2 regions of the Massilia hydrophila genome follow, and region 1 is predicted to be linked to the other one. Evidence: predicted binding sites of a transcription regulator. Region 1 holds the regulator's gene; the other holds the start of a gene.
What was found. The regulator sigma-54, encoded in region 1, starts transcription at its own class of promoters, with help from an activator protein. The targets are predictions, from matches to a motif close to TGGCANGNAANCTGCTTT.
Positions count from the first base shown of each region.

Region 2: LE190_RS15915 (PEP-CTERM sorting domain-containing protein) is a predicted target of sigma-54. The motif match lies at 1,759-1,776, and genes of this name have one in related genera.

Region 1 covers NZ_JAHYBX010000002.1:501,569-505,736, reverse strand. The annotation lists gene LE190_RS09440 (enoyl-CoA hydratase/isomerase family protein) at 1-366, opposite strand, end outside; gene hpf (ribosome hibernation-promoting factor, HPF/YfiA family) at 511-864, opposite strand; gene LE190_RS09430 (RNA polymerase factor sigma-54) at 923-2,407, opposite strand; gene lptB (LPS export ABC transporter ATP-binding protein) at 2,425-3,186, opposite strand; gene lptA (lipopolysaccharide transport periplasmic protein LptA) at 3,183-3,746, opposite strand; gene lptC (LPS export ABC transporter periplasmic protein LptC) at 3,779-4,168, opposite strand, start outside.
Region 2 covers NZ_JAHYBX010000007.1:24,336-28,503, forward strand. The annotation lists gene LE190_RS15910 (chymotrypsin family serine protease) at 1-812, opposite strand, end outside; gene LE190_RS15915 (PEP-CTERM sorting domain-containing protein) at 1,122-1,727, opposite strand; gene LE190_RS15920 (hypothetical protein) at 2,154-3,260, opposite strand; gene LE190_RS15925 (N-methyl-D-aspartate receptor NMDAR2C subunit) at 3,541-4,152, opposite strand; gene LE190_RS15930 (2OG-Fe(II) oxygenase) at 4,161-4,168, opposite strand, start outside.

The DNA.
Region 1 (4,168 bases):
GGCGATGCCCATGCCGCCGCCCATCACCACGCCATCCATCACCGCGATGTACGGCTTCGGATAGAAGTGGATCAGGTGGTTCAGCGCGTATTCCTCGGTGAAGAAATCTTCCAGCAGCGCGCTGCCGCCCATCGGCGTGACGCGCCCCATTTCGTGGAAGAAGCGGATGTCGCCGCCAGCGCACAAGGCCTTCTCGCTGCTGCTGGTGATCACGACCGCCTCGACGCCGGCATCTTCCTTCCATTGCAGCAGGATGGCGCTCAGGGCGCGCACCATGTCGAGCGAGAGCGAGTTCAGGGCTTTCGGGCGGTCCAGCGTAATGACGCCGGTGCGGTTGGCGACGCGGGTCAGGACGGTGTCGGTCATGATGGGCTTCTGTGGTCGAAAAGACATGTATTCTACAGAAGTACAGCGCCAAACCGAAGCACTGAAAAGTAACAACTGATGATTTGCGGAAAGCAAAAAGGGCGTCCCTCCGACGCCCTTGCGATTGGTGGCTACGGCCCGTCTTTACGCGGCGGCAGCTTCTCCGTTGTCCGGAAGGCGCTTGTGCGCCACGTGGCTATGGTCTTGCAACATGGATTTGTGTTTCAGAACCTGTCGGTCCAGCCTGTCCATCAGCGTATCGATCGCCGCATACAGGTCTTGCGCGGCGCTGGCCACATGCAAAATCTTGCCCGACACCTGGAGGTTGATCTCGGCTTTCTGCCTTTTTTCTTTTTCAGTGAGATTATCGATGGCGAGGAACACGTGGGTGTCGATCACGTGATCGAAATGGCGGGTGATGCGCTCGAGCTTATTCTGAACGTATTCACGGATGGCGGGGGTGACTTCGAGATGGTGGCCGCTGATTGTGAGGTTCATACACACTCCTTTGGAAAGGTGCCCCGCCCGCGCCACAAGGTGGGAGTGGGCAGGTGCTTTACAGGGATTTGCGGAGGCTGACGGGCGGAATCTTGAGCGCTTCACGGTATTTGGCGACCGTCCTGCGCGCAATGACCATACCTTGTTCCCCGAGCATCTCCGCGATCTTGCTGTCGGAAAGAGGATTCCTAGGGTCTTCTGCTCCTGTCAATTGCGCAATGAGTGCGCGGATCGCCGTCGAGGAGGCTTCTCCCCCCGCTTCGGTGGCGACGTGGCTTCCGAAGAAGTACTTCAGCTCGAACATGCCGTGCGGGGTCAGCATGTATTTCTGCGTGGTTACACGCGAGATCGTGCTCTCGTGTAGGCCTAGTGTATCAGCTATCTCACGCAAAACAAGAGGGCGCATGGCAACCGCGCCGTGGCTGAAAAAGTTGCGCTGGCGCTCGACGATCGCCTCGGCAACCCGCAGGATCGTGTCGAAGCGCTGGCGCATGTTCTTGATCAGCCACTTCGCTTCCTGCAGCTGCGCGCCCATCTGGCTTTCGCTCTTGCCCTGCTTGAGCAGGCTGGCGTACAGGTTGTTCACGCGCAGCTTGGGCATCACGTCCGGGTTGAGCGACACCGCCCAGCCGCTCTTGGCGCGGCGCACGATCACGTCAGGCACCACGAAGTCCGACACGCTCGAGGCGAAGGCCGCGCCCGGGTGCGGGTTGCACTGGCGGACCACGGCCTGCACTTCGCGCAGGTCTTCGTCGTCGCAGTCGAGCGCCTTTTTCAGCTTGGTGTATTCGCGCTGGGCGAACCAGCTCAGGTAGCCTTCGACGATGGTCAGCGCCAGGCGCCGCGTCACCAGCGGCACGCCCGGCATGCGGCGCAGCTGCAGCGCCAGGCATTCGGCCGCGCTGCGCGCGCCCACGCCCACCGGGTCCAGGCTCTGCACCAGCGCCAGCGCGCAGCGCAGCTCGTCCATCTCGATCTCGAGCTCGGCCGGCAGGCGCGCATGGATCTCGTCGAGCGGCTCTTCCAGGTAGCCGTTGTCGTCGAGCGCGTCGATCACCAGCTCGGCCAGCGCGCGGTCGCGCAGGCTGCAGCCGGTCAGGCGGATCTGCTCGGCCAGGTGCTGGCGCAGCGAAATGCCCTCGGCTTCCAGCTGCGGGCGGCCGTCCTCGTCGTCGCCGCTGCGTGCGCCGCCGCCTTCGCCGCCCCAGTCGCTCTCGCCCTCCCTGCCGTCGTCGCGCTCGCCATCGGCGGCGCCGTCCTCGAACCCCTCGCCTTCCTTCGGCGCGCCGGCATCAAGCGCTTCCTGGCCCGGCTGCGGCGCCTCGCCGCTGGCCGGCGCGCTGTTGATGGCGCCGTCGGCCAGCAGCCGCACCGAGCGGTCGAGCGGATCGTCGAGCCGCTCCAGCAAGGGATTGTCATGCAGGATCTGCTCGATCTCCTGGTGCAGTTCGAGCGTGGACAGTTGCAGCAGCCGGATCGACTGCTGCAGTTGCGGCGTGAGCGCCAGGTGCTGCGAGGTGCGAAGCTGGAGGGACTGTTTCATGCAGGAGGCGTTCGTGGCTACATGCGGAAGTGCTCGCCCAGGTAGACGCGGCGCACCGATTCGTCGGCGATGATGTCGTCAGGGCGGCCCGAGGCCAGCACCGCGCCCTGGTTGATGATGTAGGCGCGGTCGCAGATGCCGAGCGTCTCGCGCACGTTGTGGTCGGTGATCAGGACCCCGATGTTGCGCTCCTTCAGGAAGCGCACGATGCGCTGGATCTCGATCACGGCGATCGGGTCGACCCCGGCGAAGGGTTCGTCCAGCAGCACGAAGCGCGGGTTGGTGGCCAGGGCGCGCGCGATCTCCACGCGGCGCCGCTCGCCACCGGACAGCGACAGCGCCGGGTTCTCGCGCAGCTTCTCGATCTGCAGTTCGGCCAGCAGGGTGTCGAGCCGTTCGTTGATCTCGTTCTTCGACAGCGCCTTGCCGTTGGCGTCGTGCTGCAGCTCGAGCACGGCGCGGATGTTGTCCTCGACCGTGAGCTTGCGGAACACCGAGGCTTCCTGCGGCAGGTAGGACAGGCCCAGCACCGCGCGCCGGTGGATCGGCAGGCTGGAAATGTCGGTACCGTTGATGTCGATGGTGCCGGCATCCGACGGCACCAGGCCGACGATCATGTAGAAGGACGTGGTCTTGCCGGCGCCGTTCGGACCGAGCAGGCCGACCACCTCGCCGCAGTCGACCTGCAGCGAGACGTCGCGCACCACCAGGCGCTTGCCATAACTCTTCTGCAGGCCCTTGACGATCAGCGTGCTGCAAGCCGCGGATGCTGCCGTCATTGCTTGGCACCCTCGGCAGGTGCCGCGGCCGGGTTGCGGCGCGGCGCGATGATCAGGGTGCCGCGTCCGCCGCCGACCTTGCTGGCGCCGCTGACGTCGTTGCGCACCTGCGCCACCTGCTTGCGGTTGTCGTAGGAAATGAAGGGGCCGCGGATCTCGTTGCTCATGCGGCCGTTCTCCAGTTCGCGCACTTCGGCATTCGCGAACAGCTTCACCAGTTCGGCGCGGTCATCGTATTCGATGCGCTGGGCCTGGCCTTCGACCCACAGGTCGGGACCGCCGTCGCGCTTCTGGCGGAAGGTGGCGGTCTTGCCGTTGTTGGCGGTGAGGGTCACGCTCATGTAGCCTTCCGGCGTTTCCTTCATCAATGCGCGGTCCGACTTGAGCACCAGGGTGCCGCGCGTGATCACCACGTTGCCGGTGAGGATGCGGGTCTGGGTGACCTCGTCCACGTCGAGCGTGTCGAAGGTGATCACGGCCTGCTTGAGCGAATCCGCGCGCTCGGCCGAGGCGCCGAAGGCGGCCAGGCCGAGGAAGACGGCGACGAAGAGTTTTTTCATGTTGCTGGTCCTGGGTTAACCGCGCAGTGCTGCTAGCGCGCGCGGGGCGGATAGACGATCTGGCCACGGCTGGCCAGGTGCAGCTTCTGGGTTGCGTTGTTGGCCTCCATACCGGTGCCGTGCACGGTGGCGGCGCCTAGCTGCATCTCGATCGGAAGCCGGGTCCTGAGGATTTCCTCGTCGGGCAGGACGGTCAGGGCCTCGGTGCGCACGCGCAGCGCTTCGCTGGTGGGCGTGGCCGGACGCTGGATGTCGACCTTGCCGAGCAGTTCGACCCGGTGCTCCTCGTGATAGATCTCGGCGCGGCTGGCGACGATGGTCATGCGCGGCCGGCCGGGCGCCATGCCCTCCAGCACCGGCGCCTCGACCCGCGACACGTCGCCCTGCGGCGTGTGCGCCATGCGCCGGCCCGACACCACGTA
Region 2 (4,168 bases), on a different contig from region 1:
ACCAGGTTGTTGTCCTCGTCGATCGGATGCACGACGGCAGCGCCGGAATCGCCGTGGTCGATGAAGGCCTCGTCCCTGCCGTCGATGAACAGCATGTCCTGGAACTGCTCCAGGTTGGCCGCCAGCCCGCTGTAACAGATGGCGACCACGCTGCCGAAACTCAGGCCCGTGGAGGCGCCGCGCTTGGCGACCGGGTATGGCAGCTGGTCCTTGCCGACCTCGCCGGTGCCGCTGATGGCGCCGATCTCGCGGATGCGGGCCAGGCCGGCGTCCTGGTAGTAATCGAGGCTGGCGATGGCGGCGTCCATCTGCGAGCAGTCCAGGGACTCGGCGGTGGCGCCGATCTCGTCGCATTTCACCTTGGCCGGCTGGTACACGGTGGTGCCGACCTCGCCCAGCACGTGGGCGGCGGACAATGCGTAGCGGCTGCCGTCCGGCTTGGCCACGATGCAGCCCAGGGTGCCGAAGGAGAATCCGGCGCTGAGCTTGGTGCCGCCAACGAGCGGGCGGTATTTGCTGTTGTCCTCGTACATGGCGCGCCGTTCGGACTTGGCTTCGCAGCGGATGATGGGCGCATGCTCGATCACGTCGGTCGGGAAGCCGTCGATCTCGAGGGGTATCTGGTGTTCGGGCGCGATCACGTCCAGCGCGCGCTTGCGGCCAAGGTGCACGCAGATCGCCAGGCGGCCGGTCGGCGCACCCCTGACGCGCTTGATGCCGATGCTGGTGCCGTGTACCCCCGGGATGGTCATCGCGGTGGCGTGGAAGTATTCCTTGGCCTGCTTCATCTGCTCGAACGTCATGTCGTCCATCGTCGCTCTCTCCCTCCGAAAGTAACGCTGGGGGAATGGCTTTCCCCGAAAAAATGTCAATCTAGCACCGTTTCATGGAGGAGTCACAGATTATTTGGCCATGCGGCCGGCATGCGTGGCATTGCTGCCAAATTGGGGCAGAAATCTGGACAAACCCCATGGGATATGCGAATGGACGCGCAAAAGCCGCAGGAATGGCGGTGCCGGAGATGTACGTCGTCCGGGAGCGCCATCCCGCGCAATCGCAATGGCGGGTAGGGAAAGCAGAACCTGTGCTGCCTGGCCGGGTTTGCCAGGCAGGGGTATCGATCAGGCGCGACGGCGGCGCCGTGCCGCCATCAGCCCTGCGCCTGCCAGGCCGAACAGGGCAAGCGATGCCGGCTCGGGGATCTCCTTTGAAACGAAAAAGATCTTTTCGTAATTATCGCCGAAGGTGAGGATATCGTTGATCCGGTAGCCGCCGACGTTTGCCATCGTATGCAGGCACATGCTGGTGGGGCTGCTCGACATATCGCATTCGAACTTGTACACGGTATCGTCGAGCGCCGTGAATCCCCATGAATAATTCGGCGCGTAGTACCACTGGGACCCGTTGGCGACATGGGTGGTACTCGTGTTCATGAAGCCCGTATTGAAGATCGTGTCGGCACGATCGGCCGCCGCCAGTATCAGCAGCGTGTCGCTGCCGGTGGCACGGCCGGCCATCATCAGCTTGCCGCCCTGGCAGGCGCTCAATACCTGTTCACCATTGACGCCGATCGGCGTCGAGAAACTCCCCACGTAGCATTGGCTCCAGCCTCCCGCCAGGACTGTCGAGACAGCTACATTGGCTTGGGGGCCGACCGGCATGAAACTGGGTGTGGCATGGGCAACGCTGGCGGCGGTCAGCAGGGCAAGCAAGACGAGCTTTTTCATGGCGATCCCTATAATAAATTTTTCTAGATTATAAGCAATTTTTGTGCCCAAATAAAATTTCCTAATACAAACAATAACTTGAGATAAAACACGGAGTTGGTGTGATGCACCACTGTAAAGAAACTCGACAGTTTGGAAGCGCTTCGGTGGTAAAGAACGGTCTCCGATACCGCTGCCGAGCGTATTTTGCTAAAAGAGAAAGGCATAAGGTGATGCGCATGAAGTGGCGCTCCATTTCCTGGGGCTTATTGCCGGGATGCCGCTATTGGCCTGCACAAAATTGATGCCGTCAGGGCGGCAAGAAAAAGACCGGGACTGGCCCGGTCGAATGCAGAAACCATTGCGCAAGCAGACGGCGGTGGAATGTTCTTGTACCGCTATCACAGCCGGCCAGGATGCATGCCTGGCGCCGTCAAACGAAAACGATCATTCGCAGTGCGGCGGACCACCGGCATACTTGCCGTTGTTATATTGGTCCAGTACGGCGCCCCAGTCTTTCTGCTCTCCGCAGCTGCCCTTGGCGGCACACGCCGCAGGCGTATTCGTGCCGAGCCAATTCTCGGCAAGCACCAGGGTATCCTTGATCCCGCTTGGAACGGATGCGCCATTCGCCACATTCAGCGTTGCTGCGATGAACTGATGGGCTAGCTGGTAATAACCGGGAGCGGTGTTTCCCGAGTTCTCGAGCACCTTTTGCCAGCTCTGAGCGCTCAGGTAGAAATCAGCGCTACGCGTGTATGGCTGAGGCCATACAACGTTGGGCTTGCTCTTCCAGTAGCCCTGCGTATAGGCGCAGCCCGAGCCCGCCTTGCAAGGCTCGACCGTGCCGGTAAACGTGGCCTTTGTTTCAGGACCCTTTTTTGTTCCCAGGGAACCGGAATGGTTCGTGATCGTGACGTTCGCGACATTCCGAATCGTCCCCGATAAAGCACCAAGATCGACACTGTAGGGAAAGACCGTGGCGGTTTCCAGGGTAGTTCCCGCCGGAATCTCGGCATACACCCCGACCGGCACGTTATATTGGCTAATCCAGTTGGTTCCGACCTTGCTCTGGATCGTGTCGATGATTTGCAGGCCCTGGGTATCGACGGCACCGCTATTCCATACCGCAATCAAGCCGGAATAACGCCAGGTAGTGGGATTGACTTCGCAGATGTCGATTGTCTTGTACGCCGCGAGTGTGGTTCCATTCTTCGCCTGGGCCTGTGCCGGCCCGGCCTGAATGGCAAACAGTAAAGGCAAGACCGCTGCGGCCAGGCCAAACCGGCGCACTGCGCTGCGCTTGCCACTCTTTTCTTTAACGCTTGCTGGAATCGCTGTTTGCATGTTGACTCTCCCTAGATGGAAATGAAAGCGCCGGATAGTCAGCCCCATCTTTGGCCGCTGCGGCGTGACGAAACCTTTCCAGACTCGGTAGAACGGAAGCTCTGCCGCTAAGCTGTTTAAACGAGGTATAGGAGTGGCGTACAGCAGGAATGGCTTGCTGGCTTCAGCGGCGGTACTGTTTGGCGACTGAAAGGAACGGCGGTGCAAGACCTGGCATTTCCCTTGTTTTGACCTCTACCGAAGCTGCGCTGGCAAATTCGCTCGACTGGTTTACGCTAAGCCTTGGGCAGCTTACTCACAAGGTAGGTTTGTCCGTGATTGGCCCGTACAGGAATACCAAATGGGTAGTCGATTTGTACTACTCCTGGCTGTGGTACGAGTCGAGAGCCTGTGGAACCGCCGAGCTTCGTTGTCTACATCAAGTGCGAGCTCGACCGGTAGTGCGGAATATGTGGATCGGAAGTCGCCGTCAAAACGAACCAGAAGTTCACTGTCCGATGGCATGCCGCAGGTTCATTCGTGCCTGCGCCTCGAACCGGCCATGCATTTCCGGCGTGCCGTAGATCACGGGCCGTGCCAGGAAACGCGACAGGATCTCATTGCGCTTGCGCCGGTATGGAAGTGCCGGCACGGCGGCGTATTCGGCACGCACCTGCTGTTCGTACTGCGCGAAACGCGCCGGCTCGGCACCCAGGATTGCCAGGTCGATGTCGATGACCAGACGCGCGTCGGCGTCCGCTACAGCGTCATGATGGGCCGTCGCCATGACGAGCGCCTGGATTCGTTCGATCACTGCCGGAGGGGCTCCGGCGGTTCGTAGCGCCTCGCTTGCCCATGCCGCGCTGCGCGCTTCGTTGTCGGTTGCCAGCGGAACGTACACCGCGTCGTGGAACCACAGTGCGATGGCCACTTCGCCGGGAAGCCCTGCCAGGTGCGCCACCTGATCGAAGAGCGCCAGGCATTCATCCAGGTGCTGCAGCGTATGGTAGTGGCGCGAAGGCGCCGCATGGCTGGCGAGCACGCGACCGAGCCAGACTTCGGCGCCGGGCAGATTGAGCCGAGCCCAGTCTTCGGTCCAATGCTTTCTGAAATCGATCACGGGCCTGCTCACCAGG